4 regions of the Streptomyces sp. NPDC050439 genome follow, and region 3 is predicted to be linked to each of the others. Evidence: riboswitches for the same ligand, from Rfam matches in the RefSeq annotation. Region 3 holds a riboswitch; each other region holds the start of a gene.

What was found. Region 3 has a riboswitch for cyclic di-AMP ahead of AB0I66_RS23900 (M23 family metallopeptidase). Riboswitches for the same ligand answer to the same signal wherever they lie in the genome.
Positions count from the first base shown of each region.
Region 1: it holds a riboswitch for cyclic di-AMP, as region 3 does, so the genes downstream of both, AB0I66_RS17665 (C40 family peptidase) here and AB0I66_RS23900 (M23 family metallopeptidase) in region 3, are expected to answer to the same signal.
Region 2: it holds a riboswitch for cyclic di-AMP, as region 3 does, so the genes downstream of both, AB0I66_RS01800 (LysM peptidoglycan-binding domain-containing protein) here and AB0I66_RS23900 (M23 family metallopeptidase) in region 3, are expected to answer to the same signal.
Region 4: it holds a riboswitch for cyclic di-AMP, as region 3 does, so the genes downstream of both, AB0I66_RS33135 (transglycosylase family protein) here and AB0I66_RS23900 (M23 family metallopeptidase) in region 3, are expected to answer to the same signal.

Region 1 is NZ_JBFAJT010000004.1:69,333-77,165, forward strand. It holds gene AB0I66_RS17665 (C40 family peptidase) at 1-1,155, opposite strand, end outside; cyclic di-AMP (ydaO/yuaA leader) riboswitch at 1,163-1,320, opposite strand; gene pcrA (DNA helicase PcrA) at 1,564-4,104, shown strand; gene AB0I66_RS17675 (peptidoglycan DD-metalloendopeptidase family protein) at 4,134-5,777, opposite strand; gene AB0I66_RS17680 (alpha/beta fold hydrolase) at 5,985-6,839, opposite strand; gene AB0I66_RS17685 (cobalamin B12-binding domain-containing protein) at 7,244-7,660, shown strand; gene AB0I66_RS17690 (DUF5691 domain-containing protein) at 7,741-7,833, opposite strand, start outside.
Region 2 is NZ_JBFAJT010000001.1:377,155-384,987, forward strand. It holds gene AB0I66_RS01780 (PEP/pyruvate-binding domain-containing protein) at 1-363, opposite strand, end outside; gene AB0I66_RS01785 (ATP-grasp domain-containing protein) at 360-1,733, opposite strand; gene AB0I66_RS01790 (PAS domain S-box protein) at 2,058-3,359, shown strand; gene AB0I66_RS01795 (restriction endonuclease) at 3,548-4,234, shown strand; cyclic di-AMP (ydaO/yuaA leader) riboswitch at 4,613-4,769, shown strand; gene AB0I66_RS01800 (LysM peptidoglycan-binding domain-containing protein) at 4,773-5,522, shown strand; gene AB0I66_RS01805 (hypothetical protein) at 5,686-6,837, shown strand; gene AB0I66_RS01810 (hypothetical protein) at 6,840-7,833, shown strand, end outside.
Region 3 is NZ_JBFAJT010000005.1:628,958-636,790, reverse strand. It holds gene AB0I66_RS23910 (pitrilysin family protein) at 167-1,516, shown strand; gene AB0I66_RS23905 (pitrilysin family protein) at 1,513-2,898, shown strand; cyclic di-AMP (ydaO/yuaA leader) riboswitch at 3,112-3,275, shown strand; gene AB0I66_RS23900 (M23 family metallopeptidase) at 3,288-4,091, shown strand; gene AB0I66_RS23895 (GntR family transcriptional regulator) at 4,319-5,005, shown strand; gene AB0I66_RS23890 (HPr family phosphocarrier protein) at 5,160-5,441, opposite strand; gene AB0I66_RS23885 (GNAT family N-acetyltransferase) at 5,575-7,833, shown strand, end outside.
Region 4 is NZ_JBFAJT010000009.1:131,715-139,547, forward strand. It holds gene AB0I66_RS33110 (NAD(P)/FAD-dependent oxidoreductase) at 1-471, opposite strand, end outside; gene AB0I66_RS33115 (Ppx/GppA phosphatase family protein) at 870-1,796, opposite strand; gene AB0I66_RS33120 (DUF501 domain-containing protein) at 1,793-2,347, opposite strand; gene AB0I66_RS33125 (septum formation initiator family protein) at 2,413-2,895, opposite strand; gene eno (phosphopyruvate hydratase) at 3,034-4,314, opposite strand; gene AB0I66_RS33135 (transglycosylase family protein) at 4,541-5,248, opposite strand; cyclic di-AMP (ydaO/yuaA leader) riboswitch at 5,252-5,446, opposite strand; gene AB0I66_RS33140 (transglycosylase family protein) at 5,628-6,620, opposite strand; gene AB0I66_RS33145 (cytochrome P450) at 6,784-7,833, opposite strand, start outside.

The sequences.
Region 1 (7,833 bases), on a different contig from region 3:
GACGTTCGTACCCGGCTTCGGGGCGTGGATCATCTTGCCGTCGCCGATGTAGATCCCGACGTGGCTGATGTCGTCGTAGAAGAACACCAGGTCGCCGGGCTTGGCGTCGGCCGTCTTCACGGTCGTGCCGACCTTCACCTGGTCCCACGTCGTACGCGGCAGAGAGATCCCCGCGGCCTTCCACGCGTCCTGGGTGAGCCCGGAGCAGTCGTAGGAGTCGGGCCCGGTCGCGCCCCACACATACGGCTTGCCGATCTGCGCCTCGGCGAAGTTGATCACCTTCGCGGCCTTCGTCGCGTAACCACTGTCCGTGCCGCCGGAGCCGGAGCCGGAACCCGTGCCGGTGTCGGAACCCGAGCCCGTACCCGACCCCGTGCCCGAGTCCGGGGTCTCCTTCTCGCGCTCCTTGGCCGCGGCCTCTTCCGCCGCCTTGCGCTTGGCCTCCGCCTCGGCCTCCTGCTTGCGCGCCAGCTCGGCGGCCTTGCGCTTGGCCTCTTCTTCCTTCTTCTTCTCGATCGCCGCGAGCCGCGCCTTCTCCTCGGCCGTCAGCTCCGAGAGCAGCGTGCGCGCCTTGCCCAGCTTCTTCTGGACGGTCTGCTTGCTCGTCCGCAGATCGTTCCGCGAGTCGCTCAGCGTCTCCAGGCTCTTGGCGGCCTTCGTGCGCTGCTTCGTGGCCGAGGCCTGCTGCGTCTGGTAGTCGTCGACCGCCTTCTTCTGGCGTGCGGTCAGCCGGTCCGACAGGTGGTTCTGGTCGAAGTACCCCTGCGGGTCGTCGGCGAGCATCATCGTGGCGGTCTCGGAGACGCCGCCGGTGCGGTACTGGGCCGCGGCGAACGTGCCCAGCTGCCGGCGGGCCTCGTTCAGCTTGTCGGCGCGCTCGGCCACGTCGTCGAGAAGGGTGTCGACCTTCTTGCGCTGCTTGTCGGTGCGCTCCTTGACCGAGTTGTACTTCTGGGTGGCCACGCCCGCCTGGTGGTAGAGGTCGTCGACCTTCTTCTGCACCTCTTCGAGGCTGGGCTTCCGGGGCGCTGACGGTGCCGCTTGCGCGCTCTGTGACAGGAGGGCCACGGAGGTGAGGGCTGCCGTCGTGATGCCGAGGGCCGGAGCGGTGCGCAGACCGGTGATGCGGGCCCGCGGCTTGCGGTGCGACGCCAAGGGAGGCGACTCCTTCCGTAGACCGCCTACCGGGTTAGCTGTCGGGTTCGGGCGGGTGGTTCCGGAAGGTTGCCCTACAGTCCCGTACTGCGTACGGGACCGATTCACCCCAAGTTCTTGGTGGGTCCCCGGCTCCGAGGAGATCGAACTCGGCGGAGGCCACCCGTTACCGGCGGGGTTCGCCGGTGGGAGTACGAGCAGCCCGCGGAGCACGGTAGCCAACTCGTGTGGTCCGTGTGAAGGTTGATGTTCGATATGCCCGATACATTTTCGTTACTTTACGAAGCCCTTGACGCGGACACGCAGCGCAGTCGCGGAACGTGACGATCCGCGGGCGGGCCGTGTGCGGGTGGACGTGGCCGGAACCCGGGGCGGGTTGTCAGTGGGGCCGCCTAGACTCGGGAGGCGATGAGCAGCCTCTTTGATGACAGCTTCCTGGCGGACCTCAAGCCCTCGCGGGCTTCCGAGGAGGAGCCCCCGCCGCCGCCCGAGGACAGTGCCCCGGAATCCGTTCCGGACGATCTGTTCGACGGGAAGTTCGACGCGCCCGTACCCCGGGACGCGCACTACCGCGGCGGCGCCCCGCGCCCCGTGATCGACCCGGCGGCCCTGCTCGACGGGCTGAACGAGAACCAGCGCGCGGCCGTCGTGCACGCGGACTCACCGCTGCTCATCGTCGCGGGCGCGGGCTCCGGCAAGACCCGGGTCCTGACGCACCGCATCGCGTATCTCCTGGCCGAGCGGCACGTGCACCCGGGACAGATCCTGGCGATCACGTTCACGAACAAGGCCGCGGGCGAGATGAAGGAGCGCGTCGAGCAGCTCGTCGGACCGCGGGCGAACGCGATGTGGGTGTCGACCTTCCACAGCGCCTGCGTCCGCATCCTGCGCCGCGAGTCGAAGAAGCTGGGCTTCACCTCCTCCTTCTCGATCTACGACGCCGCCGACTCCAAGCGGCTGATGGCGCTGGTCTGCCGTGACCTGGACATCGACCCGAAGAAGTTCCCGCCGAAGTCCTTCAGCGCCAAGATCTCGAACCTGAAGAACGAGCTGATCGACGAGGAGACCTTCGCGGGACAGGCCGCCGACGGCTTCGAGAAGGCGCTCGCCCAGGCGTACGCGATGTACCAGTCGCGGCTGCGCGAGGCGAACGCCCTCGACTTCGACGACCTGATCATGACGACGGTCCACATGTTCCGCGCGTTCCCGGACGTCGCCGAGCACTACCGCCGCCGCTTCCGCCACGTCATGGTCGACGAGTACCAGGACACCAACCACGCGCAGTACGCCCTGGTGCGCGAGCTGGTGGGCCCCTCCGGAGGCGAGGGCGACGACCCGGCCGAGCTGTGTGTCGTGGGTGACGCCGACCAGTCGATCTACGCCTTCCGCGGCGCGACGATCCGCAACATCCTCCAGTTCGAGGAGGACTACCCCGACGCGACCACGATCCTCCTGGAGCAGAACTACCGCTCCACGCAGACGATCCTGACCGCGGCCAACGCAGTCATCGAGCGCAACGAAAGCCGCCGCCCCAAGAACCTGTGGACCAACGCGGGCGCGGGCGCCGGCATCACCGGCTATGTCGCCGACACCGAGCACGACGAGGCGCAGTTCGTCGCCGACGAGATCGACCGGCTCACCGACGCGGGCGACGCGAAGGCGGGCGACGTCGCGATCTTCTACCGGACGAACGCGCAGTCGCGTGTCTTCGAAGAGATCTTCATCCGCGTCGGCCTGCCCTACAAGGTCGTCGGCGGCGTCCGCTTCTACGAGCGCAAGGAGGTCCGGGACGTCCTCGCGTATCTGCGCGTGCTCGCCAACCCGGAGGACTCCGTCCCACTGCGGCGCATTCTGAACGTGCCCAAGAGGGGTATCGGTGACCGCGCGGAGGCGATGATCGACGCGCTCTCGCAGCGCGAGAAGATCTCCTTCCCGCAGGCCCTGAAGCGCGTCGATGAGGCGTACGGAATGGCGGCCCGCTCGGCGAACGCCGTCAAGCGTTTCAACGTCCTGATGGAGGAGCTGCGGACCATCGTCGAGTCCGGCGCGGGGCCCGCCGTGGTCCTGGAGGCCGTGCTCGAACGGACCGGGTATCTGGCCGAGTTGCAGGCCTCGACCGACCCGCAGGACGAGACCCGCATCGAGAACCTCCAGGAACTCGCCGCCGTGGCCCTGGAGTTCGAGCAGGACAGCGGTGCGGCGACCGCTGAAAGCGACAACGACAGCGACAGCGAAGGCGAAGGCGAAGTCGAAGGCGCGACCGAGGGCGAGGAGGCCGCGGGCACTGGCGTGTCCGGCACGCTCTCCGAGTTCCTGGAAAGGGTCGCGCTCGTCGCCGACTCCGACCAGATCCCGGACGAGGAGGACGACGGCTCCGGAGTCATCACGCTGATGACACTGCACACCGCCAAGGGCCTGGAGTTCCCGGTCGTCTTCCTGACCGGCATGGAGGACGGAGTCTTCCCGCACATGCGCTCCCTCGGCCAGGTCAAGGAGCTGGAGGAGGAGCGCCGCCTCGCGTATGTGGGCATCACGCGCGCGCGTGAGCGGCTCTATCTGACGCGGTCCTCGATGCGCAGCGCCTGGGGACAGCCCTCGTACAACCCGCCCTCACGCTTCCTGGAGGAGATCCCGGAGGCGCACCTGGACTGGAAGCGGAAGGGTTCCGTCGGCGCGCCGGCCACTTCCGGCCCCGCAGCCGGGATCGCCTCCTCCTTGTCGTCGTCCCGCTCGCGGACCGGCGGCGCCCAGGGCTTCGCCACGCGTCGCGCGTCGGAGAAGCCGGTGGTCGCGCTCGCGGTCGGGGACCGGGTCACGCACGACCAGTTCGGCCTCGGGACCGTGGTCGGCGTGAAGGGGACGGGCGCGAACGCCGAGGCGACGGTGGACTTCGGAGAGCCGAAGCCGAAGCGGCTCCTCCTGCGGTACGCGCCGGTGGAGAAGCTCTAGGGCCCCAGGAGCCGCGGGGGCGGCCGGAGTTACGTCGGGTCGAGGTTGTGGCTGCGCAGCCACGGCAGCGGGTCGATGGCCGAGCCGCCCGCGGGACGCACCTCGAAGTGCAGGTGCGGACCAGTGGAGTTGCCGGAGTTCCCGGAGAAGGCGATGGGGTCGCCCGCCTTGACGGGGCCGCTGGAGATCTTGTGCGTGGAGAGGTGGCAGTACCACGTCTCCGTGCCGTCCTTGGCGGTCACGATCGCCATGTTGCCGTAGGCGCTGTTCCACTTCGTGGAGACCGTGCCGTCGGTGGCGGCGAGCACCTCGGTGCCGTACGACACCGGGAAGTCGATTCCGGAGTGCGCGGACATCCAGTTGACGCCGGCCTGGCCGTAGTACGCGCTCAGACCGTGCTGCTTCACCGGCAAAGAGAACTTCGGGCGCAGGCGCTCCTTGCGCGCGGCCTCCTCGGCGGCCTTCTTCTGGGCGGCGACCTTCTCCGCCTTGAGGTCGATACGTTCCTGCGTGCGGCTCGCGCGGTCCGCGAAGTCACCGGCGTCCGCCGAGAGGTTCGCCAGCTGCGTGTCGAGCTTGTTGTTCGCGGCGGAGGGCTGCACCGACGTGGGGTCCGGGGCCGTTGCCGCCTGCGTCTCCTTGCCGTCGTCGCCGCCGAAGTTGCCCACGGACGCCGCGGCGATACCCGCGACGCCCATCACGCAGGCGGAGGGCACGGCGACGGTGAAGAGCGCGGAGCGCTTGGCGGGGGAGCGGCGGCGGGCCCGAGAGCGGGAGCCGTGCGAACGGTCCATGAGCGGAGGCTCGTCGTCACCCGCGGAGACCCTGCGGGTCGGCTCGACCGGGCCGAGTGAATCGGCGGGAGCCTCGTCGGGTGTGAACTCGTGCTCGGCGGGAACCGGTTGAGCGTAGGCGTCGGGGGAGGGAGGGCCGGAGTCGTACGACGCGGTGGCGTAGGACCCGGTGTCGTAAGGCGAATGCTCGTACGGTTCGGGAGCCTCGTATGTGTCCGGCGCTCCGGGCGTGTCCTGGCCCTCGTACGTGCCGTGCGCCTCGTGTGCCTCAAGTGTCTCGGGGGTGCCGTACGCATCGTGCGTCGCGGTGGTCCCGTACGTCATGTCCTGGTCGGCGGAGTTCCACGCGGTCGCGTCGTAAGCGCCGGTGTCGAAGGCCTGGGTCTGCCACTGGCCGGTCTGCTGCGGCTGGTCCCAGGTGCCCGCGTCCCACTGGCCCGTGGCCTCGGGGCCCGGTTGCTGCGCCGGGATGTCGGCGGTGAGGTGCTGGTGGCCGCCGGTCGACCACAGGGCGCCGGTGTCGTAACCACCGGTGTCGTAGCCACCGTTCTCGTACCCACCGGTGTCGTACGCGGCTTGGTGCTGCGCGGCGTACGGGTCGTGGTTCAGCGTCTGTTGGGTCCCCGTGGTGGACCACTGGCCGGTGTCGTACGAGCTGCCGGGCATGTCGCCGAAGAGCGGGTCGGACGCAAAGCTTCCGGTGTCGTGACCGGCCGCCGCATAGCTGCCCGTGGTGTCGAAGCTTCCGGTGGAGTAGCTGTCGTAACCGGTGTAGGCGCCGTGCTGGGTGCTCTGCGGGTCATACGCCGCGTAGGGCGCATGGTCGGCGGGTGCCGAGGCCGGGGGTGTCGAGCTCCCCGACGGGTGACGGTCGTTCACCAACTTCTCTTTCGCCTCGGCAGCAGGGGGCAGAGCAGTGCGGCGACTGTACCCGGCGGTATGCGGGGACGACAATCTTCGGCAGGTTTCGTGCTCTCAGGAAACGGGCATTCGGCCGCCTTTCGGCGGTCGGCGGGCACAGCTTTGGCCTTGCGTTCGAGCTCCGTTCGACAATTTTCCCTCGCCGCGGGGTGCGCGAGCTGCTCCTCAGGCCACGGTGAGTCCGTTCTCGGCGCCCTTCGCGGGAGTCCCCGGAGCAGGCAGATCGAGGGCCTGGCGGATGCCGGAGGCGACCGCGGGGTGCACGGGCAGGGCGAGATGACCGATACCGGAGACCCGTACGTTCTGGGCGATCAGGTCGGGGTGGTTGACGCAGGCCGTCTCGAGCGGTGCCATCAGCTGGTCCAGATCGCTCCAGAAGCTCACGAAACGGGTCCGGCAACCCGGTGCGGGCTCCCGCAGCTCCTCGATCACGTCCGACCCGGGGCGCATCTGGCGCACGATCGGGTGCGCGTCGGCGAACGGCACGACCCGCGTCCCCTCGTGCGGGGTGCCGAGGGTGACCAGGGTGCGGACGCGCTCGTCGCCGCCCAGGCGCTGCGCGTAATAGCGCGCTATCAGGCCGCCGAGGCTGTGCCCCACGATGTCCACCTGGTGGTGGCCCGTGCGCTCGCAGATCTCCTCTATGTGGCGGCCGAGCAACTCGGCCGCGGTGCGGATGTCGCAGGTGAGAGGCGAGTAGTTGAGGGACTCCACGTGCTGGCCGCCGTGCTGGGCCAGGGAGCGGCGCAGGAGGACGAAGACCGAGCGGTTGTCGATGAAGCCGTGCAGCAGGACGACCGGCGGCCGGCTCTCCGCGGGGAGCCGGGGCGCGTCGGGAGGCGGCAGTTCGGCGGCGATCCTGCGTTCCTGCGCGATGCCCGACGGGTAGAGGAGGAGATGCCCGGCGAGGATCGCCACCTCCAGTGCGGTCGCCTTCAGCAGGGCTATGGAGAGCCCCGCCAGTCTGGCGGGCAGCAGAGAACAGGGCGGGCGAAAGGGCAGGACCCTCGTGATGGTCATGGTCGACCTCCCGGTCGGCACGCCGGGGGACGGCTCTGACCCCCGTGTGCCCGTAGTGGGGAGGCGTGGCAGAGGTCGTACGGCGGTGCGTGGTCAGCGCCGACGGCGCACCCTGTACCGGCGCGATCGCCGATCCGCCGCATCACCACGGCGCGCAGCGGACGGCGCGGTGGCACGGCGACCTCGTTGCGGCTCCCCTTGCGCCGTCCCGCGGGCGGTCCCAAAGCCGCTGGACACGGGAGTGGCGCGCAGCGAACGTGTCCCTTCGTGTGATTTCCCCCTCGCTCTCCACCGTGAAACTGCCGGGTGCGAGATGCTGGGGATAACGTTCGTTCACTTCCCCGGCCGGTGCGGCACGGGGTGCCAGTGCTTGGACAGATGGATATCGGTACATGGAGGCAGTGATGGGTGTGGCAGCCGGTCCGATCCGCGTGGTGGTGGCCAAACCGGGTCTCGACGGTCATGATCGCGGAGCGAAGGTGATCGCGAGGGCACTGCGTGACGCGGGTATGGAGGTCATCTACACCGGCCTGCATCAGACGCCCGAGCAGGTGGTGGACACCGCGATCCAGGAGGACGCCGACGCGATCGGTCTGTCCATCCTCTCCGGGGCCCACAACACGCTCTTCGCGCGCGTGATCGAGCTCCTCAAGGAGCGCGACGCGGAGGACATCAAGGTGTTCGGCGGCGGCATCATCCCCGAGGCGGACATCGCGCCGCTCAAGGAGAAGGGCGTCGCGGAGATCTTCACTCCCGGGGCCACGACGGCTTCGATCGTGGACTGGGTCCGGGCGAACGTCCGCCAGCCTGCGGGCGCCTGACGGCCACCGTGCCGGACTGGGACCGCCCGGCCGCCCGGGCCTCGCGACCGGTCCGTCGCCCGGCCTCGCGATGGGGGTGCCTAAGATGACGGCACCCCCGGATCTTCCGGCGCCGCGCCGGGCTTCACCGGCTCCGCGCCCGGCCTGACCGGCTCCGCGCCCAGCTCCGCCCG
Region 2 (7,833 bases), on a different contig from region 3:
CAGGACGAGGAAGGTGCGTTCGCGGCCGTCGGCTTCCTGTTCGGTGTGCAGGGACAGCACGCCGAGCAGGAAACGGCGCTCGGGGTCCATGTAGACGGAGGCGTTGAACGCGTCCAACTCGGCGTCCAGTGCGTGGAGTTCCATGCCCAGGACGTGGGTGGCGATGTAGTTGACGTGGAAGGGGTGCGCGGTCGTGTCGAGCAGGTGCCAGGTGTTCTCGGCACGGTCGACGACGACCTTGAGGTACGGGTGACCGGCCAGGACGCCCGAGAGCGTACGGAAGAGGGGCAGGGAGAGGTTCTCGCCGACGACCGTGCGGTCCGTGGACGGTTCGGCGGGGCCGGTGAACAGCTGAGTGGTCATCGGACGATCTCCTCGGGCTGCGCGGCGGGCAGGACCCGGGGCAGGGCGTCCACCAGGGTCTCGAAGTCCCGTAGGACCGTCCGCGGGTCGGTGGCGGAGAGCAGGCACAGGGCGGCCATGGTGTTGGCGCCCGCGGCCGGGTCGTAGACCGGCACGAGCGTGCCGTCGGCGAGTGAGCTCTCCGCGACCACCGACAGCTCGCTGCCGTCGCTCAAGGGCACGTCCGCCGCGACGGCGGAGAAGTCCCAGACCTTGCGGTCCTGCCAGGCCTCGCCCTTGGAGTCGACCGCGAGGACGATGAGGGAGCCCGCGGCGCCGTTCGCCTGGGCCGGCGTGAGCGCGTGCCGGGGCCACTCGACCGGGCGGCCGATGAGGTGGTCGACGAGCATGCCCACGAGGTCGAGCCCGAAGACCTCCTCGATCTGCGGCACCGTCATCGCGCCGCCGAATCGGGCGGCCGTCTCGATCAGCCACATGCGGCCGTCCGCACCGAGCTTGATCTCGGTGTGGGTACCGCAGTCACGCAGTCCGAGAGCGTCGACGGACGCGCGGGCGAGGGCCACGATCCGGTCCTGGGCGTCCTGGGACAGCAGGGCGGGCGTGATGCCCGCACGTTCGGTGAACGGTTCGACGGTGGGCATCCGGCCACTGAGGCAGACCGGGCGGAACACGCCCTCGGCCACCACACCTTCGACGCTGACGTAGTCGCCCCAGCCGGCTTCGTCGAACCAGTCCGATGCGGTGCCGCTCACGATCTGCTCGACGACGAAGTCCGCGTCGGCCTCGGCCACATGGAGTTCCGCGTAACCCAACTGGGCTGATTCGGCCATCACTTCGCGCGACCGGCGCCACGCGGCGGATGCCTCGTGCGGGGAGCGGATGATCTGGTGCGCGGTGGATCCCGCGCTCCAGGCCGCCTTGAGGAGGAGCGGGAAGGGCAGGTCGCGGGCCGCTTCGTGCAGGTCCGATTCGGTGGCCACCGGGCGGAACTGCGGTTGCGGCAGGCCGTGTTCGTGCCAGGTGCGACGCATCAGCCGCTTGTCGCGTGCCAGCGCGGCGGCGCTGCCCGCCCCCGCGAGACCGAGCACCTGGCAGGCCTCGGCGACGGCCACGACGGCGTACTCGGAGAAGGTGAGCACCGCGGCCGCGCCCACGGCTTCGGCCCGCGAGACGATCAGGGACACCAGGTCGGCGCGGCGCGCGTCGGCGGGCGTCACGACGGAGGCGCACAGCCGCTCGGCCGTGTCCGCCACGGCGGGAGGAAGTGCGCTGAGCGCCAGCAGGTGCACTTCCGCCCTGGCGGCCGTCCGCGCGAGGACGTGACCGAGCGGCGGGCCACCCTTGGCATGCACTAACAGCACCTTGCTCACTGAAGTTCCCTCTCCATTCGTCCGGTTGAGGCAGGTCGACGTACGGCTCGGTGACGCGCGTAGAACAAGTGGGGCCACCGGGGCGTACGTTGCGGGGTGTGTTCACCCGCACACTCAAGGGGACCAGGCGACAGACCTCCGCAGCGCCACCGGGGACGTCTGCCGTTCAGGCAAATGCCTGAGTGCCGCAGTCGCACGCGACGCCCGAGGCACCCGCCACCGCGGCCGATTCGGCCGAGAACCGAGCATGCGCGAGATCGACGCGGGAAACGCATCGCTTGGTGACTGTGCGTCAATCAGTTGAATACGGACGGAGAAAACGCTGTGAACGACTCCAATCTCAAGGCTCTGCTCGAACATCTGCCCGCGTTCTGGTGGGAGGTGGACCAGCCGTGGCAGGTCCTGGAGAGGGGAGGCGGCGCCTTCGCCGACACCGGGACGGCGCAGCGCTTCCTGGAACGCATGCACGAGGAACTCTCGGGGCCGGGGCATCCACCGGAGGAGGTCAGCTGGCAGGCGCAGTTCGACGGTCGCACCTTCGACGTGAGCTGGCCCCTGGACGAGACCCGCGCCCACAGCCGTACGCGTGGCCTCGCGGTGGAGGTGGACGCGCACGCCCCACACCGGTACGCCGCCTTCGCCGACCTCGTCGATCTGGCCCCGGCCGCCGCCTTCATCCGGGACCGCGCGGGACGCTATCTGTGGGCCAACCACGCCTATGCGCACCTGTACGGCACCACACCGAGGGAACTCACCGGCAGGTTCATCGAAGACTTCGACGCGCCGGTCGAGGCCGCCGAGTTCCGCGCCCTGGACCAGGAGATCCTCACCCGGGGCACTCCGGTGCGGCACACCCTCGGCTATCGCCGACCGGACGGCAGCGTCGGCCGGGCAGCCGGTCACCGCTTCCCGGTACGGGAGGACGCGGAAACCTGCGTCGCCGGAATCTACGTGGACATCACCGACCACCTCCGAGCCATGGTCCAACGTCAGGAGGCGGAGGAGAATTTGCAGGCGCTGCGCGACCACAGCGGCCTGCCCTGCGCGCTGCTCTCGGCCAACGGGCGCGTGATCGAGGCGAGTTCGGCGGCCGCCGATCTCTTCCACCTCGGGCTGCCCGACCTGGTGGGCCGCCGCGCACACACGCTGCTCGCCTCCGCCTCCGCCTCTACCTCTGACCTGGAACAGCTGCACCGCAGATGGAACGGTCTGATAGCCCGCCGCACGAGACGGGTGGAGACGTCCGCCGTGCTCGTCGACACTCAGGGGCGGCAACGCCGTGCGCAGCTGCACCTGACGACGGTCGGCCATTCCGCCGGCCGAGCCCGGCACGTCTGGGCCGTCGTCACACATCAGAGCCTGGCCCACGAGGCCCACCCCTCGCTCACCGCGGCGCAGATTCGCATCCTCTCCCTCCTTGCGGAAGGCAGCAGCAACAGTGACATCGCCACCTCGCTGCGGCTGTCCCGGCAGACGGTCGACTACCACCTGAGCCGCCTGCGGCAACTCCTGGACGCCACCACCCGCCCCGCCCTGGTCGCCCGGGCCTACGTCCTGGGCATCCTCGCCCCACGCGCCTGGCCCCCGCGATCGGCGACGGCGGCCCATCCGCTCAGTTCCGTCTGACGGACGGAATCCGGGCACGGAGTCAACGCCTGGAAATAGCCCTGCGTCTGACGTGAACGAATCTATTCGGACCGTCAGTGGTGGCTGCAAACATGGAAGGTCGGAGGGGGAGTCCGTCGGGAAAGGGAGCCGCTCATGCCGATTGTCAGGCTCTTTTCACTCCAGGGCGGTCGGCAGTGACGCGGCGGATGCCCGCGCGGCGGCGCCGGCGGCGCCCGACCAAAAGGCAGCAGCGGCAACAAGCGCGACTCGTGGCGCTCCTTGCCGGTGCTGCCGTGGCCCTCGTACTCGTCACCTCATTGGTCAATTGGCTGATGGACCACTGGTGGTTACTGATCGGGTCAAGTGTCGCGGCCGCGGTCGCGAGCCTTGGAATCTTGCATCAGCGACGCCAACGGGCCCTGTGGGCGGACGTCCGGCGCCGTCAACTGCGCTATGCGATGTCGCAATTGGACTCACTGCATCACCGCGACTTCGAGTACGCGGTGCGGGACTTGATGCGCCGCGACGGCTGTACGGATGCCCGGCAGACGGGTGGCACGGGTGACAACGGGGCTGACGTGCTGGCCACCGACCCGATGGGCCGCAAGTGGGTCATCCAGTGCAAGCACCGCGGGAACGGAGCGCAGGGTTCGCCGGTCGGCACGCCCGACCTGCAGCGCGTCAACGGGACAGCCCGCCAGCTGCACGGCGCGGACATCGTCCTGGTGGTGACCAACGGACGCTTTTCCCAGCGGTGCGCCCCCCTGGCCCGACAGCTGCACATGCACCTGGTCGACCGCGCCACGCTCGCCAACTGGGCGGCGGGATCACGGCCGTTGTGGGAATTGCTGCCCAATATCCCGCCCCCGCCTCGCTTTATGCCTACGAACTGAGAGCCCATATCAGGCTCGCCGGAAGGCATCACCACCGGGTCCCACCCAAAAAAGATGCCCGTTTTGACATGAAAAATAGGGATCGCATTATGTCCGCTTTTGCGAATAAGGCCACGTCTGCACCCACTTGGCGTCGCAGCGCAGTGGAATGAGTCACACCCGCAGATCGGGGCCGCAAGAGCCGCCCAGCGCATTTTCGCTTCCCCCAAACAAAGTTGAGGCTAATTGATCAATGGGGGCGCGGGCCGCGGACTCCGAGAATGACCCTCGCGCATTCTCCGAGAGAATTCCGGCCTTGTTCTGTCCGGGCAATCTCGCCTAACGTCACCGTCAATCCGGATGGAACGCCGAATCCTGCCGCTGTCCGGAAACCCTTCCCGTACTCACTCACTTACGCACGGCAGGAGCGGGGGACCCAGGTAAGCCGCCGATCCGGATTCCGGAACGGCTAGGGGTGAAGTCGCATTCACAGTGCGACCGGACATCTCCCGTCCGAACCCGACAGCTCACCTCGTAGGCGACGGAGAGGAAATTCGTCATGCCTGCAAAGGGTAAGCACCGCCGCCCCAAGTCCAGCTCGCTCAGCCGGGGCATCGCCGCGGCAGGTACGGGCGGCGCCGTGCTCGTCCTCCCGGTGATCGGCGCGACCGCCGCCAGTGCGGCGCAGCCCGCGGCGGCCGCCAAGCCCGCCGCCGCCCCCAAGACCTATGTCGTCGCCGCGGGCGACTCTCTCGCCAAGATCGCCCGGGAGCACTCCGTCGGCGGCGGCTGGAAGAAGCTGTACGAGGACAACCGCAGCGTTCTGGGTGCCGACCCGAAGCTGATACACCCCGGCCTCAAGATCACCATTGGGCAGAAGGCTCCGGCGGACGACGCGGCCGCCCGCAAGGCCTCCGACGAGCGGGCGGACCGTTCCGAGCGCACGAACGCCGCCAAGCCCGCCGTCGCCCCGGCGAAGAAGACGTACGCCGACAACCTCGACGGCTGGATCAAGGAGTCGCTCGACGTCATGGCGCAGCACGGCATCCCCGGCACTTACGAGGGCATCCACCGCAACGTCATGCGCGAGTCCTCCGGCAACCCGCTGGCCATCAACAACTGGGACGTCAACGCCGTCGCGGGAACCCCGTCCAAGGGACTCCTGCAGGTCATCGCCCCGACCTTCGACGCCTACCACGTGGTCGGCACCTCGCTGGACAGCTATGACCCGGTCGCCAACATCACCGCCGCCTGCAACTACGCGGCCGACCGCTACGGCTCGATCGACAACGTGAACGGCCCCTACTAGGGGATCCCGGTCTCTCGGGCCCTGGGCCCCGGCACGCCGTACGTGCCGGGGCCCAGGGCTGTCGGAACCTCCCGCAGGGGAGCCTCGAATTGGCATGCACCCGTCTATTCACGGACGGGGGCATGCCAATAAGGTGAGCGACCTTCGCGTTCTGGGGGGTCTCATGAACGGTCTCCGTGGTCTTCGTGCTCTCCGTGATGCCCGTGATCTCCGTGCGGTCATCGTCTGCCTTGTCGTCGCGTGTACCGCGGCCGTGTCGCCTGTCGCGCTCGTATCCCCGGCCGCGGCGGTGCCGCCTGCCGAAGCCCACGCGCCGAGCGTGACGCCGAGCTGGTCGGCGCTGCCGGTACCCGCGGCCGCACCGCCCGTGACCGTGTCCGATCTCGCCGCCCGCGGGCCGGGCGATGCCTGGGCGACCGGGTACGAGCACACCACCGACTGGGTGCGGCCGATGCTGTACCGCTGGGACGGCGCGGCGTGGAGCCGGGACAGCAGCTTCCCGGGCGCCGAGGCATCGGGCTGGCTCGGCAAGGTGCAGTTCGTCGGCAAGGAAACGTGGATCTTGCACAACCGCGACGGAGCGGGCGAGATCCTGCGCCGGTCGGCGGGAGGACCGGGAGGGCCGGAAGGGTGGAGCACGGTCCCCCTGCCACAGACCTTGTGGACCTACCAGGACTTCGCCGCCGTGCCCGGTGCCGCCTGGGTGGTCGGTGAGGACGAGACGGGGCTGAAGGTCCTGCACCACGACGGCTCCGACTGGACCACACAGTCCACCCCCGACGGCGTGCTGTACGTCATGGGGATCACCGCGCGCTCGGCCACCGACGCCTGGGCCTGGGCGGACACCACCAACGGGACCACCGTCCTGCGCTGGGACGGCACCGCCTGGCGGGACGCGAAGGTGCCGCTGCCGCCGAACAGCAACGTACACACGATGCTGCTCGAACCCTCCGGCCGCGTCACGATCGGCGGCAGTCAGTACAGCGACGGCGCGTCACGCACGTACCTCATGACCTGGAACGGCCGCACCTGGCGCACCACCCACCCGCCCCTGGGCGACACCTACACCGAGGCCATGGTGCGCGGCCCGGACGGCGCGCTGTGGCTGCCGGTGCGCAGCGACCGCGCGTTCCAGTCGAAGTACGCGCGGATCGACGGCTCCCGCACCACCTTCTCCTACGGCCCCGAGCGCACGAACGCGATCGACGTGAAACCGCGTGCACTGACGAGGGCCGGGTCCTCGCTGCTGTCCTTCGGGACCGTCGAGATCTACGGCTCGAAACCGAACCTGATGAGCGAGCGGCTTGGAGGCTGACCATGGTGCGCCGACTTCTCGTCGCGGTTCTCGCCGTCGCGATGACCGTCATCACCGTCATGAGCTCGGCCGCGGCGGAGCCCGGTGCCTGGCGCCACGTCCCGGTTCCGGCCCAAGTACGCCCGCAGGCCGGCCTGAACGAGGCCGTGGCGTTCGGTCCTGACCGGGCGTGGGCCGTGGGCTCCGACGCCGTCGGCCGCGAGGCACCGGGCTTTCCGCTGATGCTGCGCTGGGACGGAACCGCGTGGCAGCGCCAGAGCCTTCCCAAGGTCAGCTGGCAGGGCGACCTGCTGTCCATCGCCGCGACCTCTCCGACCGCGATCTGGGCGGTCGGCCGCGACTCGGCGGGCGGCGCCCGCCTGCTGCGCTTTGACGGCACCGCCTGGCGCGAGAGCCGTGCGCCCCGCGGTGTCCTGCTGACCAAGGTCGTCACCGGCGGCGGTGAGACCTGGCTGATCGGATCGCGGGACGGCGCGCAGGTCTTGCTGCGGCGGGACGGGAGCGGCTGGCAGGACATGCCGGTGCCGCCGGGAGCCGTCTATGGCATGCACGTGGTGGCGGCCGACGACATCTGGGCCGCGGGCGCCACCAACTCGGGTGCGGCGGTCTCGCACTGGAACGGGCAGGCGTGGCAGCAGACGATCGTGGACGGGTTCCCGAGGTCGGCCGTGGGCAGCGTGTTCGCGGTCTCTCCGACAGAGGTATGGGCGGGGGGCACGGCCGGGTTCGTCGGAGGTCCGGTGGGCAAGCCGATTCCGCCGCTGCTGATGCGCTGGGACGGGAACGCGTGGAGCCGGGTGACCGTGCCCACCGACTTCGGTTCGATCAGTTCGTTCGCCCCTGCCGCGAACGGCAAGCTGGGCTGGGTCTCGGTGGCCAACTCGCAGAAGTACGGGCCGCCCGGCAGCTACCCGCCCCTGGTGTCCGGGCCGGATTTCCTGGCCTGGGACGGCCAGTCGTTCACCGGGCACAGCGAACCGGCGGTGGCCGGGGAGG
Region 3 (7,833 bases):
CGACCATTGTGGACTGTCCCACTGACAACGCCGACCACGACCCGGACTTCGGGGCCGACTACGCCGAGCGCGGAGCGGGAACTTCACAGGTTGTCGGCACGCTTGCATACAGTGTCAGGACTGGCAGAATTTCCAGCTTTTCGCGATCGAAGGGACGTACATGCCCATGGGTCACACGGCCACAGCCGAGGCCGGCTCCGGCGGCCTGACAGCGACCGAGCACCGGCTGTCCAACGGCCTGCGCGTGGTGCTCTCCGAGGACCACCTGACCCCGGTCGCCGCGGTCTGCCTCTGGTACGACGTCGGTTCGCGCCACGAGGTCAAGGGGCGTACGGGCCTCGCGCACCTCTTCGAGCACCTCATGTTCCAGGGTTCGAAGCAGGTGCAGGGCAACGGCCACTTCGAGCTCGTGCAGGGTGCGGGCGGTTCCCTCAACGGCACCACGAGCTTCGAGCGCACGAACTATTTCGAGACCATGCCCACACACCAGCTCGAGCTGGCCCTGTGGCTGGAAGCCGACCGCATGGGCTCGCTGCTCTCCGCGCTCGACGAAGAATCCATGGAGAACCAGCGCGACGTCGTCAAGAACGAGCGCCGCCAGCGCTACGACAACGTTCCGTACGGCACGGCGTTCGAGAAGCTGACCGCCCTCTCGTACCCCGAGGGCCACCCCTACCACCACACTCCGATCGGCTCCATGGCCGACCTGGACGCGGCGACGCTGGAGGACGCGCGGGCGTTCTTCCGTACCTACTACGCGCCCAACAACGCGGTCCTGTCGATCGTCGGCGACATCGACCCGGAGCAGACCCTCGCCTGGGTCGAGAAGTACTTCGGGTCCATTCCCTCGCACGACGGCAAGCAGCCGCCGCGCGACGGCTCGCTGCCCGACACGATCGGGAAGGAGCTGCGCGAGGTCGTCGAGGAAGAGGTCCCCGCCCGCGCCCTGATGGCCGCCTACCGCCTCCCGGAGGACGGCACGCGCGCGTGCGACGCGGCCGACCTGGCGCTGACGGTCCTCGGCAGCGGCGAGTCGTCCCGGCTCTACAACCGCCTCGTGCGCCGCGACCGCACCGCCGTGGCGGCCGGTTTCGGCCTGCTGCGGCTCGCCGGCGCTCCCTCGCTCGGCTGGCTGGACGTGAAGACGTCCGGTGACGTCGAGGTGCCCGTCATCGAGGCCGCCGTCGACGAGGAGCTCGCCCGCTTCGCGGAAGAGGGCCCCACCGAGGAGGAGATGGAGCGCGCCCAGGCACAGCTGGAGCGCGAGTGGCTCGACCGCCTCTCCACGGTGGCGGGCCGCGCGGACGAACTCTGCCGGTACGCCGTCCTGTTCGGCGACCCGCAGCTCGCCCTCACCGCCGTCGGGCGCGTCCTCGACGTGACCGCCGAAGAGGTCAAGGCGGCAGCGGCGGCCCGCCTGCGCCCCGACAACCGCGCGGTGCTCGTGTACGAGCCCATCGACGGCACCGCGGGCGCCGAAGCCACCGACGAGGACGAAGAGGAGGCGGCGAAGTGACCGAGGCCGCAACGATGCAGTTCCATCCGCAGCCCCAGGCGGGCGACGCACGGCCGTGGGCCTTCCCCGCGCCCGAGCGCGCCACCCTGGACAACGGCCTCACGGTGCTGCGCTGCCACCGCCCCGGCCAGCAGGTCGTCGCGGTGGAGGTCCACCTGGAGGCGCCGCTCGACGCCGAACCCGCGGGCCTCGACGGCGTCGCCACCATCATGGCGAGGGCCTTCAACGAAGGCACGGACAAGCACTCCGCCGAGGACTTCGCCGCCGAACTCGACCGCTGCGGCGCCACCATGGACGCGCACGCCGACCACCCCGGCGTACGCGTCTCGCTCGAAGTCCCGGTCTCCCGCCTCCCGAAGGCGCTCGGCCTGCTCTCCGACGCCCTGCGTGCCCCCGCCTTCGCGGACAGCGAGATCGAGCGCCTCGTGCGCAACCGCCTGGACGAGATCCCGCACGAGGCCGCGAACCCGGGGCGCCGCGCCGCCAAGGAGCTCTCCCGGCAGCTCTTCCCGGCGACCTCCCGCATGTCGCGCCCCCGTCAGGGCACCGAGGAGACGGTCACGGCCATCGACTCGGCGGCGGTTCGCACCTTCTACGAGAAGCACGTGCGGCCCGCCACGGCGACCGCCGTCGTCGTGGGCGACCTGACCGGCGTCGACCTGGACGCCGTTCTCGCCGACACCGTCGGCGCCTGGACGGGAGGCACCGCCGAGCCGCGTCCGGTGCCCCCCGTGACCGCGGACGACACCGGGCGTGTCGTCATCGTGGACCGCCCCGGAGCGGTCCAGACGCAGCTGCTCATCGGCCGCGTGGGACCGGACCGCCACGACCGCGTCTGGCCCGCGCAGGTGCTCGGCACGTACTGCCTCGGCGGCACCCTCACCTCACGCCTGGACCGCGTCCTGCGCGAGGAGAAGGGATACACCTACGGCGTACGGTCGTTCGCCCAGGTCCTGCGTTCCGCACCGGACGGCACCGGCGCCGCGATGCTCGCCATCAGCGGCTCCGTGGACACCGAGTCCACGGGCCCGGCGCTCGACGACCTGTGGAAGGTCCTGCGCACCCTCGCGGCCGACGGCCTCACGGACGCCGAGCGCGATGTCGCCGTGCAGAACCTGGTGGGCGTCGCCCCGCTCAAGTACGAGATGGCGGCGTCCGTCGCGGCCACCCTCGCCGATCAGGTCGAGCAGCACCTGCCGGACGACTTCCAGGCGCAGCTGTACCGCCAGTTGGCCGCGACCGGCACCGTGGAGGCCACTGCCGCCGTCGTGAGCGCCTTCCCGGTGGACCGCCTGGTGACGGTGCTCGTCGGTGACGCCGCGCAGATCGAGGAGCCCGTCAGGGCGCTCGGCATCGGTGAAGTGAGTGTCGTCACCGGCTGAGCATGGTGACAGGCTGAGTGACAGTCAGGACATATCGGGACCCCAGTGGCTGAGATTAACCACTGGGGTCCTCATATGTCCGAATTGGTATGGAGGTTACGTGTCTGACCTGTGGCGTGCGCTACAAAAGCTCTGATCCGTTTGTCGTTTGAAAGATGGCCCGCTTAGCGTCATCCCGGCTGTTCGTCATGCAGTAGTCGCACCCGCGGCACCGGACAGTCATCGCCGAGTCCCCGTACGGCGCGAGCCAGGGGAGCCGGGGACCCACATGTCCCCTTGGGGTGAATCGGGAACCTTGCCGTCAGGTGAGGGACTCGTAGGAGACCTTCCTGCTCCGAACCCGTCAGCTAACCCGGTAGGCGAGAAGGAAGGAAAGGATCAGCCGCTTCATGGCGTTCACCCGTGCCACCGGGAAGCACCGTCGCCCGAGCCGCCTCACGCGTACCACCGCGAACGTGGCGGGCGTCGCAGCCCTCACCACCACCGGTGTCATCGGAGGCCTGGCCGCTCCGGCGCTCGCCGCCGACGACGCGGCGGCCCTTGAGCACACCGGCCTGACCCAGGCCATCTCCGTCGGCGACTCGCTCGCCGAGAGCATCGACGCGCAGGCCGCCGCCCAGCAGCAGGCCGCCGACGACGCCGCGGCCGCCAAGAAGGCCGAAGAGGCCGCCAAGAAGAAGGCCGAAGAGGCGAAGCGCAAGGCCGAGGCCGAGGCGAAGGCCAAGGCCAAGAAGGAGCGCGAGGCCAAGGAGCGCGCCGCTCGCGAGGCCGAGCGCAAGCGCCTCAACAGCTACGTCTCCCCGATCTCCGGTTCGTACGTCTCCACGGGCTACCAGACCGGCGGCGCCATGTGGTCCTCCGGCAGCCACACCGGCGTCGACTTCCACGCCGCGTCCGGCACCTCGGTCCACGCGGTCGGCTCCGGCACCGTCGTCGAGGCCGGCTGGGGCGGCGCCTACGGCAACAACGTGGTCATCAAGATGAACGACGGCACGTACACCCAGTACGGCCACATGTCGTCCCTCGGTGTCACGGTCGGCCAGGCGGTCACTCCGGGCCAGCAGATAGGCCTCTCCGGCTCCACCGGCAACTCCAGCGGCCCGCACCTGCACTTCGAGGCCCGCACCGGCGCGGACTACGGCACGGACATCGACCCCGTCTCGTACCTCCGCTCGCACGGCGTTAACGTCTGATTCCGGCGGTCTGATCCCCGCGGTCGACGGCGGACGCACGCAGCGCCACTGATTCACCGAAAGCCCCGGCTCGTCGAGAGCCGGGGCTTTCGTCGTTCCCGTATCTCCTTTGGCCAAAAGTATCCCTGGATTTCGGCCTGCCGTCGGAAATTCGGCCGTCCTGCAATAGAGTCGCAGAACAGGCGTCGATCGACCGCGTTACGCGGGGATTAAGGCGGAGGTCAGTCATGCGCATTCCCGCGCACTCGGTATGCACGGCCATCCGGGACGACATCGTGTCCGGTGTCTACGAACGGGGTGGCCGGCTCACCGAGGAACTGCTCGCGCGCCGCTACGGAGTCTCCCGCGTCCCGGTGCGCGAAGCCCTGCGCACCCTTGAGGCGGAGGGCTTCGTCGTCACGCGCCGGCACGCGGGCGCGTGCGTCGCGGAGCCCACCGAGCAGGAGGCCGCCGACCTCCTGGAGATCCGCGCGCTCCTGGAGCCGCTGGGCGCGGCCCGCGCCGCCCAGCGTCGCACGGAGGCGCATCTGAAGGTCCTGCGCGGTCTCGTCAGGCTCGGCCAGGAGCGGTCGAGGCGCGGCCAGAGCGAGGATCTGCGCTCCCTGGGCGGCTGGTTCCACGAGACGCTCGCCCAGGCGTCCGGCAGCCCGGGCCTCACGGCACTGCTCACCCAGCTCCGGCACAAGATCGCCTGGATGTACGTGGTCGAGACGGCGGCCGCTCCCGCCGAGACCTGGGCCGAGCACGCCGCGATCGTCGACGCGGTCGCTCGCGGGGACGCGGAACGGGCCCGCGCGCTCACCGCTCAGCACACGGAGCGGACGGCCGCCGCGCACCGGCCGCGCTTCGTGCGCCATCTCTCCGGTGTGAGGGGTTCGCAACATTCCGTAAACACGGTGGGTCTGCGGCTTTAACAGAGGCGCCGTATACAAAGAAGTGGAAAGAAGCGCTATTGAGGGGGGCGTTATTTCTGCTGCCCGAATACTGCCCGAATAGCAGTGGAAAAACGCCGAAGGGCCCGCCCCTATTTCGGGGGCAGGCCCTTCGGCGTATGAGTACCAGTCTTTACTAGACGGTCTCGGGGAGTTCCTCGAGGCCGTCCGCGACCAGCTTCGCCAGACGGTCGAGGGCGGCGTCCGCACCCTCGGCCTCGGAGGCGAGCACGATCTCCTCGCCGCCCTGCGCGCCCAGACCGAGCACCGCGAGCATGGAGGCGGCGTTCACGGGGTTGCCGTCAGCCTTGGCGATCGTCACGGGGACGCCGGCGGCGGTGGCCGCGCGGACGAAGATGGAGGCGGGTCGGGCGTGAAGGCCCTCGGCCCAGCCGACGTTGACGCGGCGCTCAGCCATGTGTTGCTGCCCTTCCAGGTGTCTCACACTTGTCTAGACCAGTGTCTCATGCCGTCACGAGTGCTCCGCCGGCTGTTCGACGTCTCCTAGCCTGCCCCGGCCAAGGCACCCCCGCGACCCGTACCCTGGGCCCATGCAGACCCCGTCGGACCGGCACGCATACCCCTCCCACTGGGAAGCGGACGTCGTCCTGCGTGACGGAGGCACCGCCCGGATCAGGCCGATCACGGCCGAGGACGCGGACCGCCTGGTCAGCTTCTACGAACAGGTCTCGGACGAGTCGAAGTACTACCGCTTCTTCGCGCCCTACCCCCGCCTGTCCGCCAAGGACGTGCACCGCTTCACCCATCACGACCAGGTGGACCGGGTGGGTCTCGCGGCCACCGTGGGCGGCGAGTTCATCGCCACCGTCCGCTTCGACCGCATCGACGAGCGCGGCATGTCCGCCAGCGCGCCCGCCGACGAGGCCGAGGTCGCCTTCCTCGTGCAGGACGCCCACCAGGGCAGGGGAGTGGCCTCCACCCTTCTCGAACACATCGCCGCCGTAGCCAGGGAGCGCGGCATCCGCCGTTTCGCCGCCGAGGTGCTGCCCGCGAACACCAAGATGATCAAGGTGTTCACGGATGCGGGCTACCAGCAGAAGCGCAGCTTCGAGGACGGCGTCGTACGGCTCGAGTTCGATCTGGAGCCGACCGACCGCTCGCTCGCCGTGCAGCGCGCCCGCGAGCAGCGGGCCGAGGCGCGGTCGGTGCAGCGGCTGCTCACGCCGAAGTCGGTCGCGGTGATCGGCGTCGGACGCACGCCGGGCGGCGTGGGGCGCAGCGTCCTGCGGAACCTGCGCGAAGCGGGCTTCACGGGACGGCTGTACGCGGTGAACAGTGCGTTCGACTTCGAGGCGGGGGAGAGCACCGAGGTCGACGGGGTGCCCGCGTACCGCTCCGTGCGGGACATCGACGAGGCCGTCGAGCTCGCCGTGGTCACCGTGCCCGCCGAGCGGGTGCCGCAGGCCGTCGACGAGTGCGGGGAGCGTGGCGTGCTCGGGCTCGTCGTGATCTCCGCCGGGTACGCGGAGAGCGGCCCCGAAGGGCGGGAGCGGCAGCGTGAACTGGTGCGCCAGGCTCGGTCGTACGGCACGCGCATCCTCGGCCCGAACGCCTTCGGGGTCATCAACACGTCGCCGGACGTGCGGCTCAACGCGTCGCTGGCCCCGCACCCTCCCGAGCGCGGCAGGATCGGCCTCTTCACGCAGTCCGGCGCGATCGGCATCGCGCTCCTCTCCGGCCTGCACCGGCGTGGTGCGGGCCTGTCGACCTTCGTGAGCGCGGGCAACCGCGCGGATGTGTCCGGCAACGACGTCCTGCAGTACTGGTACGAGGACCCGGACACCGATGTCGCCCTGATGTACCTCGAATCCATCGGCAACCCGCGCAAGTTCACGCGGCTCGCCCGGCGCGCGGCGACGGCGAAGCCGCTGGTCGTGGTGCAGGGGGCGAAGCACAGCGGGATCGCGCCCACGGGGCACGCGGTGCAGGCCACGCGGCTTCCGTATGCCACGGTGTCGGCGCTGCTCCGCCAGGCCGGGGTCATCCGGGTCGACACCGTGACGGAGATGGTGGACGCGGGGCTGCTGCTCGCGGGGCAGCCGTTGCCCTCCGGGCCGCGGGTGGCGATCCTCGGGAACTCCGAGTCGCTCGGGCTACTCACGTACGACGCGTGTGTCGCCGACGGGCTTCGGCCGCTGCCGCCGGTGGATCTGACCACGGGGGCCACTCCCGCGGACTTCCGCGCGGCGCTCGCCGACGCCCTGTCGGACGACGCCTGCGACGCCGTGATCGTCACCGCCATTCCCTGGGTGGGGGAGGACGGGGCCACGGGGTCGCCCGAGGGGGAAGAGCTTGCGGCTGCGCTGCGGGCGGCTGCTGCCGGGTGCCCCGCGAAGCCGGTAGCCGTGGTCCACGTGGAACTCGGCGGCCTCGCCGAAGCGTTGGCCGCCGCGACGCGTACTCGCCCTGACGCTGCGGAACGCCTGCCCACAGCGACGGCGGCCAAGGAGGGCAGGCCCGCGGCGGGGGCGCCCGCAGCGGCGGCGGAGACAGCGGGCAGGCCCCCGGCTGCCTCCGAACCCAGCCCCAGCCCGGCGCAGCCGTACCGCATCCCCGCCTACCCCGCCGCCGAGCGTGCCGTCCGGGCCCTCGCCGAAGCCGTGAAGTACGCCCAGTGGCGGCGCGAGGCCAAGGAACCCGGCAAGGTGCACGAGTACGAGGACATCGACGAGAGCGGCACCGCCCGGCGGATCGACGAGCTGCTCGCCGCGCAGGACGACCCGCGCGGCGCCACCCTCGGTCAGGACGACGCCCGCGAACTGCTCGGGCTGTACGGCATCGACGTACGG
Region 4 (7,833 bases), on a different contig from region 3:
GTCCGTCGTGGAGTCAGCCTTGTCCAGCTGCTCGAGGACGTGGTTGCGCAGGCCGATGGCCTCCTCGATGCCCTTCATGCCGATGCCCTGCTCGGCGAGGCCGGGGATCGGGAAGGTGCGGGAGACCGCGCCCATCGCGATGACCAGGTAGTCGAAAGGCAGCTCGTACGCCTCGCCCACGAGGGGGGCGATCGTGGCGACCTTGCGGTCCTGGTCGATGGTGGTGACCCGGCCGGTCAGAACTTCCGCCTTGGGCAGCACGCGTCGCAGCGGGACGACGACGTGCCGAGGCGAAATGCTGCCGGCGGCGGCTTCGGGGAGGAAGGGCTGGTAGGTCATGTACGACCGGGGGTCGACGACCGTGACGGTCGCCTCTCCGTAGCGCATCTTCTTGAGAATGCGCCGAGCTGCGTACAGGCCTACGTACCCACCGCCTACTACGAGGATCCTGGGACGCTCCGTGGTGCTCATGCCATCGAGTATCCACCTGCCCGGCGGGGGTCGCTCGTGCGCCCCTTCACAAGCATGGGTGGACCCTCTGCTATAGTTCGCCGCCCACGTGACGCAGGCCATAGAGCCCCAGGGGAACCACGGGATGACCCGGGACGTTGTGCACCCCTTGTGAGCTGCCGCTCTGGCCCATCGGACGCAGTGGACCACTCGATGGACCCACCCTCCGGACCCCCTCCCGAACCTTCACTGTCGTGGGTCGCGGGGCCCTCTCGGGTCACTTTTAGGGGTCCGGAACCCCTGAACATCGACCAACCGAGCCGATTTCCTTGTGAAGAACTTCACGAACTTTCCCGACGGCATGTCGTCGGGGGCCCTTCCGGGCCCCTCGACAGCCGCTCAGACGCTACATCAGGCGCTCAGGCGATCGACCAGCCGATGCCGTCGAGGATGTCGTGCTCACTGACGACAACCTCCCGCGCACCGGTCCTTTCCATGATCGAAAGGAGGACGAGGGCGCCCGACACGATCACGTCCACGCGCCCCGGATGCATCACCGGGATCGCGGCCCGCTCGTCGTGCGTGGCCCCGGCCAGACGGCCGACGATCTCGCTCACCTGCTCGTAGGAGACACGGGAGTGGTGGATCGCCGCGGAGTCGTACGCGTCGAGGCCGAGCGCGATCGCGGACACCGTCGTCACCGAGCCCGCGAGGCCGACCAGGGTGCGCGCCTCGCGGATCGGCACCGTCTCCTCGGCCAGGTCGAGCGCGGCCGTGATGTCGGCGCGGACGGCGGCCAGTTCGGCGAGCGCGGGCGGATCGCTGCGGATGTGCCGCTCCGTGAGGCGCACACAGCCGATGTCGACGGAGCGGGCGGCGCGGACGGTGTCGTCGCCGACGACGAACTCCGTGGAGCCGCCGCCGATGTCGACGACGAGATACGGCTTGGCGAGGTGATCGCTGCCCGTCAGCTCCTTCGTCGCCCCCGTGAAGGAGAACTCGGCCTCCTGGTCACCGCTGATGACCTCCGGCTCGACGCCGAGGATGTCCAGGACCCCGCGGACGAAGTCGTCGCGGTTCTCGGCGTCGCGGGAGGCGGAGGTCGCCACGAAACGGACGCGTTCGGCGCCGTGGGCCTTGATGACCTCGGCGTACTCGCGGCACGCGGCGAAGGTCCGCTCCAGGGCCTCCGGGGCCAGACGGCCCGTCTTGTCCACGCCCTGGCCGAGGCGGACGATCGTCATCCTGCGGTCCAGGTCGACGAGTTCACCGGTCCGCGGGTCGGCGTCCGCCACAAGGAGGCGGATGGAGTTCGTGCCGCAGTCGATCGCGGCGACGCGGGTCATGCGGGCTCTCCCGTGCTCTCCCCCGCGGGCTCACCCTCCGCGAGGGACACGCACGCTCCCTTGCGCCACCACTCCGGGAGCATCGCGATCGCCTCGTCGCCCAGCGGATTCACGCCGGGACCCGCGGCCAGCGAGTGGCCGACCAGGACGTGCAGGCACTTCACGCGGTCCGGCATGCCGCCCGCGCTCGGGAAGCCCTCCAGGACCTCGATGGCGTCACGGCGCGCGATGTAGTCCTCGTGCGCCTTGCGGTAGGCCGCGGCCAGCTCGGGGTCCGTCTTCAGACGCTCCGACATCTCCTTCATGACGCCGTTGGCCTCAAGGGTGCCGATCGCGGACGCGGCCCGCGGGCACGTCAGGTAGTACGTCGTCGGGAACGGCGTCCCGTCGGGAAGGCGCGGCGCCGTCTCGACGACGTCCGGCTGCCCGCACGGGCAGCGGTGGGCGATGGCCCGCAGGCCGCGCGGCGGGCGGCCGAGCTGCTGCTTGAATGCCTCGACGTCGGCGTCGGTGGGCTCGGTGCGCGGGGTGGTCGGCGGGGGCGTTTCCATGCCTGTCTTTCGATCGGTTCCGTAGAGGTTTCTGTGGGGCTCAGTCGTCGTGGGGCTTACGGAGCTCAGCCGTCGTCGGCCGGGCGGTCCGCCTTGTCGACGCCGTCCCATACGTTCGAGTACCAGGGCCTGGCGGCGGCCCCCTGGTCGGTGCGCTGCTTCTGCGCCGCCTCGGGGTCGATCACCGTGTAGCCGGTCTCACCCGGCATCACATAGTGCAGCCGGTCCCGGATGCGCTGCTCCGCGTACGCGTCGTCACGCCAGCGGGCCTTCTCGTCCTTCAGCCTCTCGACGTGCTCGCGGCGCTCGGCCTGCTCCTTGCGCTGGTCGGCGATCTCCGCGCGCTGGGAGACGTACTGCCTTATCGGGTAGGCGAGCGCGACGACCAGCGAGCACAGCACGAGCGCGAGGAGCGCGGCGCGTCCCGTGAGCCGGGAGCGGCGCGCCTGGCGCTTGGTCTGGGAGCGGTAGACACGCTCCGCGGTCTGCTCGCCGAGCAGCCGCAGCCTGGTCGCGGTGGAGAACCGGTCGCGGTCCTTCACGGCCATGTGTGCCGCCTCCCCGATACGTACGAACGTCCCCGCACACGGTACGGGACCGAGTACGGGGACGTACGTATCTACTCAGCGGAGCCGAGCACCTGAGCTGTTCAGCCCTTGAAGCGGGGGACCGCCGAGCGCAGGGCGTCAGCCCTTGAAGCGGGGAAACGCGCTACGGCCCGCGTACACCGCGGCGTCGTCCAGGATCTCCTCGATGCGCAGGAGCTGGTTGTACTTGGCGACGCGCTCGGAGCGGGCCGGGGCGCCGGTCTTGATCTGGCCGCAGTTGGTGGCGACGGCGAGGTCGGCGATGGTGACGTCCTCGGTCTCGCCGGAGCGGTGCGACATCATGCACTTGAAGCCGCTGCGCTGCGCCATCTCGACGGCGTCGAGGGTCTCGGTCAGCGAGCCGATCTGGTTGACCTTCACCAGGAGGGCGTTGGCCGACTTCTCCTCGATGCCACGGGCGAGGCGCTCGGGGTTGGTGACGAACAGGTCGTCGCCGACGAGCTGGACCTTGTCGCCGAGCTTCTCGGTGATGACGTTCCAGCCGGCCCAGTCGTCCTCGAACAGCGGGTCCTCGATGGAGACGAGGGGGTACGAGGCGACGAGCTCCTCGTAGTACTCGGTCATCTCGGCGGCCGAGCGGGACTTGCCCTCGAAGTCGTACGAGCCGTCCTTGTAGAACTCGGACGCGGCGACGTCGAGCGCGAGCGCGATCTGCTCGCCGGGGACGTAACCGGCCTGCTTGATGGCCTCGAGGATGAGGTCGAGCGCGGCGCGGTTGGACTCCAGGTTCGGGGCGAAGCCGCCCTCGTCGCCCAGGCCGGTGGAGAGGCCCTTGTCCTTCAGGACCTTCTTCAGCGTGTGGTAGACCTCGGTGCCCCAGCGCAGGGCCTCGGAGAACGACTCGGCGCCGATCGGCGCGATCATGAACTCCTGGATGTCGACGTTCGAGTCGGCGTGCGACCCGCCGTTCAGGATGTTCATCATCGGAACGGGCAGCAGGTGCGCGTTCGGGCCGCCGAGGTAGCGGAAGAGCGGGAGGTCGGAGGCCTCCGACGCGGCGTGCGCGACGGCGAGCGAGACGCCGAGGATGGCGTTGGCGCCGAGCGAGCCCTTGTTGTCGGTGGCGTCGAGGTCGAACATCGCCTGGTCGATCAGGCGCTGCTCGGTCGCGTCGTACCCGACGAGCTCCGGGCCGATCTGCTCGATGACGGCGAGGACGGCCTTCTCCACGCCCTTGCCCATGTAACGGTTGGGGTCACCGTCACGGAGTTCGATGGCCTCGAAAGCACCGGTGGACGCACCGGACGGAACGGCGGCACGACCCGTGCTGCCGTCGTCGAGGCCGACCTCGACCTCGACCGTGGGGTTGCCTCGGGAGTCCAGGATTTCCCGGGCTACGACGACGTCGATGGACGGCACGAGCATCTCCTTCTGGGATGTGACGCGGGTACGCGAGGCGTTGGCCTCGCGGACACGAGCCTAACCGGCTCCCGGACAAGAGCCAGCCGAGCGACCGTCCTGTGGACAAACCGAGAGCAAAAAGTTTCCGAACGGAACAAACATACCCCGCCCCGGTGCGTACGGGGGATACGCGCACCGGGGCGGGGTGGACCCGAGGGGACGGGGTGGGGACGGCAGCTACCGCTTAGCTCAGGTGGAGCTGCTGACCGGGGAAGATCATGTCGGCGTTCTCGATGATGTCGCCGTTGAGCTTGTACACCTTGTGCCAGCCGCCCTTGACGTCCTCCGCCTTGGCGATCTTGGAGAGGGTGTCACCCTTCTTGACCTTGTACTCGCCGTCACCCTTCTTGACCGTCTTGCCGGTCGGGGTCTCGACGGTCTTCTTGGACTCGGCCTTCGGCGCGGCCTCCGCCTTCGGAGCGGCCTGCTGCGGCTGCTCGGTCTGCGGCGTGGGCTGGCTCTTGGGCTGCTCCTGGGTCTGCTGCGGGGCGCTCTCCTGCGCACCGCCACCCTCGTTGGAGGCGCCCGAGAGGCCGACACCGCAGCTCGGCCAGGCACCCTTGCCCTGACCCGCGAGGACCTTCTCGCCGATCTCGATCTGCTGGGCCTTGGAGGCCTTGTCGGCGGTGGGCGCGTACTTCGTGCCGCCGTACGCCGCCCAGGTGGACGACGAGAACTGCAGGCCGCCCGTGTAGCCGTTGCCGGTGTTGATGGACCAGTTGCCGCCCGACTCGCACTGGGCGACGGCGTCCCACTCGGAGTTCGTGGCGGCGGAGGCCTGGCCGGCCGCCATCAGCGGGGCTGCGACCGCGACACCGGTGACGCCGGCGAGCGTGGCGACACGGGTGGCCTTGGACGGGCGGCGGTGCTTGCCCTTGCTGGAAAACAGCATGAGTGATCCCCTCACCGACGCCTGCGAGGTGAGCTGTCGGGTTCGGGCCGATGAAGTTGCCCGGCCGCACTTCCTGAGTGCGACTTAACCCCTAGCCGTTCCCGTCCGTCTCCCCGCCTCGCTCTCGCGAGGCCGTTCAACGGCCGGGCCCGGCGGAAACCTTGGGTCCCCCGCTCCTGCCTACGGCGCTTACGCGACGACTGTTCCCGAACGGCCGTTGGCAGGACTCGGCGTACCGACCGGCGGGGCCCGCTGTGGCGAGCGGTCACGACCGTAGACATGCGATCGCCCGAATTTCAAAGACGATCAGGGCTTCTGAGACCCATGTCTCACTTGCGCCAATTGGGACATCAAGCGCAAAGCGACTCGCCAACTACCCCTACTTTTCGCCCAAATCGAGGCTCTGACCGGGAAGGATGAGGTCGGGGTCGGTGCCGACCGACTTCTCGTTCTCGGCGTACAGCTCGGTCCACCCGCCCTGCACCTCCAGGTCGTCGGCGATGACCGAGAGGCTGTCCCCGGAACGGACCGTGTACGTCCCGTCGGTGACGTCGTGCTCGCGCTCGTCGCCGCGTGAGGCGTGCCGGCCCGAACCCTCGCGGGCTGAGCCTTCGGACGCCTCGTCGTCGGCGCTGCCGCCGCGGTGGCGGCCTTCGCCCTCGCCGGTGGAGGGGGTGGGGGCGGGCGAAGTGGCCTCTTCGCGCCCGGACTTGTCCGGGTCACCGGACTTGGTCGAGTCACCGGCCTCGGCCGACTCGTCCGAGTCATCCGACTTGCCCGACTCGTCGTGATTCTTGTCTCGTGACGCGTCGTCGGCGTCCGGCTTCCCGGACGGCTCGGCGTCGTCCGAGGGGTCGGCCGACTCGCTCGGCGACGCGTCCGTCTCATCCGACCCGCCCGGCTTCGACGACTCGTCGTCCGAACCGGTCGATTCCGACGGCTCGTCAGAAGGGATGGTCGTGATCGGGGCGCCCGGGTCGACGTCGGCGGCGGCGCCGCCCTCGGTGAGACCGGCGACCGGCGCGCAGCTCGGCCAGTGGTCGGGCCCCTGGTCGTCGAGAATCTTCTCGGCCACGGAGATCTGCTGGGAACGGCTCGCCTGGTCGGCGCTCGGCGCGAAGTCGAGGCCGCCGTACTCCTCCCAGGTCTCCTGCGAGAGCTGGAGCCCGCCGTAGTAGCCGTTGCCCGCGTCCGAGCTCCAGGATCCGCCGCTCTCGCACTCCGCGACCTTGTCCCACGTGGCGGTGTCCGCCGCGCTCGCGCTGGTGGCGCCGAGCAGCGGGATCGCGATGGCCGATCCCGCCACTCCTGCCGCGACGATCAGGGCCGGGGCCTGGCGGGGGCGTCGGTGACGACCATTGCCGGAGAGCATGCGGTTGCCTTTCGCGTGACTGGAGCGACGACTGCGGCACGGGATGCCGAGTCGTCGGTGAACGTAGCGGCAGTCGAACGCTTGTCACAAGTCGATGCAGCGGAGATCACGTGAAAGTCACAGTCTTGACGGTCCGTCAGCTAAACGTCGTTCCAGGGGTCGATTATTTGCTCTGCTGTGCGGGTGTGAACTCCACGGGAAGCGTGCGCAGTCCCCGCATGATCAGCCCGCCGCGCCATCTCAAATCACCAGGTTCCACCGCCAGGCGCAGGTCAGGGAGGCGCCGCAGGAGGGTCGCGAGGGCGGCCTGCCCTTCGAGTCTGGCCAGCGGTGCGCCGAGACAGTAATGAATGCCATGGCCGTAGCCGAGGTGTTGGTTGTCGCGGCGGGAGAGGTCGAGCGTGTCCGGCCGGTCGAATCGCGCGGGGTCGCGATCAGCGGCGGCGAGGACCACGAGGACGGGGTCGCCGGCGGCGATGTCCTCCCCTCCGACGGTCAGCGGCTCGGTGGCGTACCGCCAGGTGGCGAGTTCGACGGGACCGTCGAAGCGGAGGAGCTCCTCCAGTCCCGTTTCCAGGAGGCCGATGTCGCCGCCCGCGAGCGACTCCTGGAGCCGCTCGCGCTGCTCGGGGTGGGTGAGGAGGGCGTACGTGCCGTTGCCGATGAGATTGACGGTGGTCTCGAATCCCGCGAAGAGAAGGATGAAGGCCATCGCGGCGGCCTCGTTCTCGGTGAGGTGCTCGCCGTGGTCGGAGGCGCGGATGAGTCCGGAGATGAGGTCGTCGCCCGGCTCCAGCCGCTTGCGGTGGATCAGCTCGGCGAGATAGCCGCGCATCTTCTTGACGGACCGGGCGACCCCGCCCCTGGGCCCTCCCCCGTGCCGGATCATCATGCCCGCCCAGTCGCGGAAGTCGTCCTGGTCCTCGCGGGGGACGCCGAGCAGGTCGCAGATCGCGTAGATGGGGAGCGGGAAGGCGAAGTCGTGGATGAGGTCGGCCTCCCCCTTCTCCGCGAACTGGTCGATGAGGTGGTCGGTCAGTTCCTGGACGCGGGGGGCGAACTCGGCGATACGGCGGGGCGTGAACGCCTTGGAGACGAGGCGGCGCAGGCGGGTGTGGTCCGGCGGGTCGATGTTGAGCAGATGCGTCATGAGGTTGGCGCTGCGCTCGCCGGGGATGCCGGTCTTGCCCTTCGCGGGCTCGCCGTGATGGGC